2 linked regions of the Rhodohalobacter sp. SW132 genome follow. The protein of the gene in region 2 interacts with the protein of the main gene of each other region in a pairwise test. Links are inferred from orthologs where the notes say so. Each region holds a gene or a part of one and is shown on either strand. Other genes may lie near its edges. The genes, in order: pheT and secD.

Evidence for each region.
Region 1: the proteins of secD (region 2) and pheT interact in binary tests that used the Escherichia coli proteins (3 or more experiments, as listed by UniProt). The link is inferred for Rhodohalobacter sp. SW132 from one-to-one orthologs.

What each region holds. Positions count from the first base shown.
Region 1 is NZ_QUOK01000002.1:43,762-47,176, reverse strand. The notes cover bases 145-3,226. They hold pheT (phenylalanine--tRNA ligase subunit beta), read left to right. Parts: upstream 145-520; coding sequence 521-2,932; downstream 2,933-3,226. Other genes in these bases: DYD21_RS04975 (cell division protein ZapA), read left to right, coding at 3,202-3,226; DYD21_RS04980 (hypothetical protein), read left to right, coding at 2,946-3,191; pheS (phenylalanine--tRNA ligase subunit alpha), read left to right, coding at 145-484. In the rest of the region: more of pheS, read left to right, coding at 1-144; more of DYD21_RS04975, read left to right, coding at 3,227-3,415.
Region 2 is NZ_QUOK01000006.1:86,967-90,171, reverse strand. Bases 271-3,142 are described here. They hold secD (protein translocase subunit SecD), read right to left. Parts: upstream 2,671-3,142; coding sequence 871-2,670; downstream 271-870. Other genes in these bases: DYD21_RS12540 (hypothetical protein), read right to left, coding at 2,762-3,142; secF (protein translocase subunit SecF), read right to left, coding at 271-820. In the rest of the region: more of secF, read right to left, coding at 1-270; more of DYD21_RS12540, read right to left, coding at 3,143-3,205. UniProt on the Escherichia coli protein: Part of the Sec protein translocase complex. Interacts with the SecYEG preprotein conducting channel. SecDF uses the proton motive force (PMF) to complete protein translocation after the ATP-dependent function of SecA.

The sequences.
Region 1 (3,415 bases), on a different replicon or contig from region 2:
GCCCGTACAGATCCGGCTGATGAAAGATACCCAGCCGCCTATCCGATCGATTATGCCGGGACGCGTCTACCGAAATGAAGCGGTTACGGCAAAATCCTACTTCCAGTTCAACCAGGTGGAAGGCCTTTATGTGGATGAAAATGTAACCCTCGGTGAGCTCATCGAAACATTGGTGATGTTCGCCAAACTGATGTACGGAAGCGACGTAAAATACAGGGTGCGTCCCTCCTTCTTTCCTTTCACGGAACCAAGCCTTGAAATGGATATCTGGTGGAACAATGAAAAAGGCGGTCAGTGGCTTGAAATCCTGGGTGCCGGCATGGTGGATCCCAACGTATTCGACGCCGTTGATGTGGATTCAGAAACGTACACCGGTTTCGCTTTTGGAATGGGAGTGGATCGGATCGCCCTGCTGCGCTACGGTATTGACGACATCCGGACCCTCTATGAAAATGACATCCGGGTTCTCCGACAGTTCAAATAAGTTTACGCTCATCAAACGCTTTATATATTTTAGATTATGAAAATTTCTGTTAACTGGCTCAGACAGTACGTAGAAACCGATCTCGACCCGAATGAAATTGCAGATAAACTCACGCTTCTGGGTCTTGAAGTGGAAGAGATTGAACAGATCGGTAATAGTTTTGACAAAATGGTCGTCGGTGAAGTTCAGGCTGTTCGGTCACATCCAAATGCGGATAAACTGCAGCTCTGTGATGTAAATACCGGTGATGAAGTATCTCAGATTGTTTGCGGAGCACCCAATGTTGCTAAAGGACAAAAAGTAGCCGTTGCAAAAGTAGGTGCCACCATGCCCGAACCGATGCCAAACGGAGAATATCTGACCATCAAAAAAATGAAACTCCGCGGTGAAAGTTCATCAGGAATGATCTGTTCCGAAGCAGAACTCGGACTGAGTGAAGATCACTCCGGAATTATGGTTTTGAATGATGATCTCAAAATCGGAACTCCGCTCAATGAGGCCCTCAATATCGAACAGGATACGGTTCTTGAAATCGGGCTGACGCCAAATCGCCCTGATGCCGCCTGCCATATCGGTGTTGCACGAGATCTTGCAGCCGTCCTTGAGGCAGAACTCTCATCTCCGTACACCCAGGTTGATAAACCAGCAAATGACTTATCTGATTCAATTGAGATCTCCATCAAAAACAGTGAGAAATGCCATCGTTACGCCGCTTTTATGGTTGAAGGGGTTACGGTAGAGGAATCCCCGAATTGGCTGAAACAGAGACTTCTCTCCATCGGTCTGCGGCCCATTAACAACGTGGTGGATATCACCAATTATGTGCTTCATGAGATCGGTCAGCCGCTTCACGCGTTTGACTACGACAAGATCGCCGGCAAAAAAATTATTGTCCAGGATTTTGATGAAGAAAAAACCTTCACCACGCTCGATGATGTAAAGCGAACCGTACCTGCCGGAACACTTTTTATTTGTGATGAAAAAGAGCCGGTTGCAGTAGCCGGTGTGATGGGCGGAGAAGATTCGGAAGTAACCGATCAAACCAAAACCATTCTCATTGAAAGCGCCTATTTCGATCCTTCATCCATCCGAAAGGCATCCAAGGCGCTTACCCTGCAAAGCGACAGCTCCTACCGCTTTGAGCGTGGTATCGACCCAACACTGCAGGTTCGTGCAGCCAAACGTGCGGCAGACCTGATTGCAGAAGTCACCGGCGGCAGTGTCGTGAATGGCTACGCTGATATCCACCCGGTAAAACCTGAGCAGAAAAAGGTATCGGTCAGGATTTCACGGATTAATTCGCTGCTGGGTACGGATCTCTCCCTGGAGGAGTCGGAAAAGATTCTGAATCTCCTGGAATTTGAAACCGAGCAAACAGATGAAAACACTTTGAACTGCACGGTTCCTCATTTCCGTCCGGATGTTTCACGGGAAGTGGATCTGATTGAGGAAGTGGGCCGGGTGTATGATTACAACCGGATCCCGCGTCCAGATACGGCTCCCTTTGTAACACCGGAACCGCTCACCGACTGGGAGAATCTGGTTGAGAGAATTCGCGGTTATGCTGTGTCTCTCGCATATAAAGAGATCACAACGAATTCGCTCCTCTCCAAAAAAGAGGCCACGCTTCTGTCGCATGAGGGGAATCATATCGACACACTAAATCCTGTATCCCAGGAAAATACAACGCTTCGCCCCCATCTCTCCGGCGGCTTTCTGAAGGCGGTAAAATACAATCTTCACCGAAACGAAGAGCAGCTCCGGTTTTTCGAAATTGGTCACGTTTTCAACGCTTCTGATGACGGAACCTGGGTGGATGGTGTGGAAGAGCACACGCATCTGCTGCTGGGATTATGCGGTTATAAATCCCACGACTCCTGGACCGGGGATGCGAAGACTTTCAATATTTTTGATTTGAAAGCAGACGTTGAAGCCCTTTTTGAACTGCTTGGTATCGCCGAAATGGTGGAACAAGAAGCTGTGAGTAATTACCGACTCAACTACACCATCGGTGAAGCAGTGGTTGGATCGATCTCCGTGGTTGACGAGAAGCTTCGAAAAGGGTTCGATATTGATCACGCCGCATACATTGCAGAAATCAACATCACGGAACTCTCTGCTATCGATGCAATTCACCGTGATATCCGGTTTCAGAAAGTCTCCCGTTTCCCGGCATTTGATTTTGATGCCGCATTCATTGTCGACCAGGACGTGAGAGCATCGGAACTGGAGCAATCGATCCGTAAAGAAGCGGGATCTGTACTAAAATCTATTGAGGTGTTCGACGTTTATGAAGGAGAGAATATCGGATCCAATAAAAAAAGTATTGCTTTTAGGCTCTCTTTTTTAGATTCTAATAAAACATTGTCGATCAAGGATGTGGAACCTATTGTTAAAAAAGTTGTACATCAACTTGAACGCACCTACGACGCAAAGTTAAGATCATAAGCCTCTGTTACCCATGGCCGACCTTGGTTCACAAAAAGAGACCTTTAAAAACTACCTGGATCAGATTCGTCAGCAGGTTACCCTGCTGAAAAAACAGAATAAAGATCTGAAACGTGAAAATTTACGGCTTAAGGACAAGCTGGAAGGACTTCAGAAAAAACAGGGCGATATTTTCTCTGAGATCAGTGAATCAGAACGAATTGCCATGCGGCACCAGGTGAAGAGCCTGATCAATAAAATTAATAAACATATAGAATAACGGGATCTCCATGCAGTCTATTAAAGTGACCATACTCGGCAAACAGATTCCATTGAAAGTGGAAGAAGGCGAGGTGGAAAGCATGAAAAAAATTGCGGGATTTGTTGATGAAAAATTCCGAATTTACCGCCAGGAGCTTACCAATCAGCCCGACTCTACGGCTATGATCCTCGCATCTCTCAGCATCGCAGGAGAACTGTTTGAACTGCGGCAGGAAGTTGCAG
Region 2 (3,205 bases):
GGGCGAAGGCGAAACCTTTAAGCACTTCTCCGCCGAATATAAACAGCACGGTGACCACAAACAAGGTTGTAACCGAAGTGACAACCGTTCGGCTAAGGGTGTCATTCAAACTTTTGTTAATCATATCCTTAAACTCCATCGTTTTATAGATCAGAGAGTTCTCCCGGATACGGTCAAAAACAACCACCGTATCGTTAAGGGAGTAACCCACAATGGTAAGGAATGCGGCAATCAGTGCCTGGTCGATCGTGACATTAAAATTCACCAGCGGTTCCAGGATGGTGAAAATTCCGAGTACAATAACCACATCATGAATCAATGCGGCAACGGCACCGGCGGAAAAATACCACCCTTTAAACCGTATCAGAATGTAGATGAAAATAACTGCCACAGCAAATAAAATGGAATTAATCGCTGCAACCTTGAGGTCTTCCGCAAAGCGCGGCCCCACTACATCTGTTTTGATGACCGTCACCGGATTATCCGGATAAAGCTGGGTGAGTGAAGCCATAATAGTATTCTGGACATCACCGATGTCACCTTCTGCATCTGTTCGGATGAGAATATCACTTGATGAACCAAAGAGCTTGAGTTCAGGTGGCGCACCCAGTGTTTCGGTGAGTTCTGCTCGTATCTCTACAACATCTACATCATTCTCGAAATCAAAGACGTACTCTTTTCCGCCCCTGAAGTCGATACCGTAATTCAGTCCCATCGTCAATACTGCCACAATGGACCCGATAAATAAAAACCCGGAGACGACATACATCATCTTTTGAGCTTTAATAAAATCAAAATTAGGTGTTTCAAACCATTTCATAATTGATACCTGTGTTTAAAGTATTTAAAAAATTTCTGTTCAGCGATTGATTATCCAAAACTGATACTGGATGTTTTTTCACGAGTCAGGTAGTCTACAATGACACGTGTGATTACAATAGCGCTGAAGAGTGATGAAGCAATACCTGCCATCAGCGTAATCGCGAAGCCTTTAATCGGGCCAACGCCAAAGCTGAACAGAATCACAGCTACAAAGAAGGTCGTTACGTTCGCATCAATAATTGCACTCATTGCGTTCGAGTAGCCGTTATCGATGGATGCTCTTAGTGTTTTACCGGCTCGCAACTCCTCGCGGATACGGTCGAAGATCAGTACGTTGGCATCCACCGCCATACCGATCGTAAGAACAATTCCGGCGATACCCGGTAAGGTGAGTGTGGCGTTGAAGGCCGCCAGAATCCCTAATATGAAAATGATGTTCAGGGTAAGCGCCAAATCGGCAATCCCTCCCCCTACGTGGTAGTAGGCTATCATAAACAGGGCAACAATGAGCAAACCAAACATAACAGAGTAGAAACCGGCTTTAATGGATGCCTCACCGAGTGTGGCACCTACCGTTCTCTCCTCAATAATTTCAAGAGGTGCAGGAAGTGCACCGGAAAGCAGAATGTTTACAAGATCTTCCGCTTCCTGCAATCCGCCCATTCCGGAGATGGATGATCGTCCACCCGTAATTTTCGAGCGAACATTCGGGTAGGAATACACATAACCGTCGAGCACAATAGCGACCGGCCGGCCAATGTTTGCCCCGGTAATCCGTGCCCATCGCCGGGTTCCTTCGGAGTCCATTGTCATGGAAACTTCCGGAGCGTTTGTATTCGGATCGAATGCAACACGCGCTTCAGAAACGATATCGCCGGTCATCTCAACTTGTGAACGGACAGAAATCAGTTCAAACAGATCGAGACCCCGGTCCTGCGCAAATGGTGTAGCGCCCCACATCAGGGTTGAATTTCTGGGCAGAAGGGATAGAACTTCATCCTGGAAAATAAGCTGGTTAACACGGGCGGTGTCAGGTCCGGCTGCAAATCCAACTACATACTGGCTTCGTGCCTGTGGATTAAGAACTTCGAGAAGCGGGTTGTTGCCGTTCTCTTCCTCAGCTTGTTCCTCAAAATATTGAATGATTTGATCCCTGGCGTTGCTGATTTCATCCGCATTGGGAGTCAGGCGGAATTCAAGCCGTGCTGTTCCGCGCAACAAATCCCGAACTCGCTGTTCATCATCTACACCGGGCAGTTCAACCACGAGGCGGCTGTTTCCCTGCTGCAGGATGGACGGCTCAGTTACACCAAAACGGTCAACCCGTGTCCGGATAATTTCCATCGCACGTTCAACGGCGCTGCTGCGCTGGCCCCGAAGGTACTCTTCCACCTCGGAGTTTGTTGATCGGCGAGTGATGTTTTCCGCATCCGAGCGGTAGTATCGGCTAAGCATAGCGTTTGGATCACGGCTTTCAAATTCATTTACGAATTCGGTGATAAAGTCTGTACGCTGCTCCATAGACCGTTCATTGGCTGTATTGATGATATCTTCGAGACTGTCATCCGCAAAATCACCTGCGAGTTCATGAATAAGCTGGGCAACGCCAACTTCAAGCGTTACATACATGCCGCCTTGAAGGTCAAGTCCAAGAGAGAGTGATCGGGCTTGAAGATTCTGAAGCCGCTCCCGGTTTTCATCAAGATAGGTTACGCGTTCGGCCTCCGGCATGTCGTCGATGTGACGCTGTTCCAGAGTCCACTGAACAGTTGGGAATAGATACCAGATGGTCATACCCAAAAAGAGTACGATACATCCGATTTTAAATCCGTTGTTTTGTTTTTTCATAGCAGTTCAAATATGATTATTTAATAAAATAATGGTAGCCGGGAGAATCCCCGGAAATTGAAATAGAAAACGTTGGTAAGAAAAGGGAGCGCTACGGCGCGTTGATACTGATGCCGCTGATCAAAGGGGGGAGAAGCCAGGTACTGCCGGAATCAAAATCATTGGGCAGCAGTGCGGTTTGCGGCAGTTTTAATAATAACTCACGAAAGGGTTTTGTATATGTTGCAAGATCGGTCGGAGCGATCCATTTCTGGATCGGTTTTACAATTTCGGGAAGGACTGCATTACTGCTATGCTGACTGTTAAATGTGCTCCACTGTCCAATGAGCCAGCTTGATACATTCTTCTTTTCATCATTTGATGAGGTAAAAGGGCTGATCCGAAAATCATCCTTATGGTCTGCTATCAGTTTTGATGCATCCTGAATGAGCATCCAGAAGTTGGAAGCTTCTTTAGGTAATTTTTTGATCCGGTCGCGCAGTTCCGCTTCTGCAGAATCACCACTTGCTACAACTTTATGATCCAGCCACTGTGT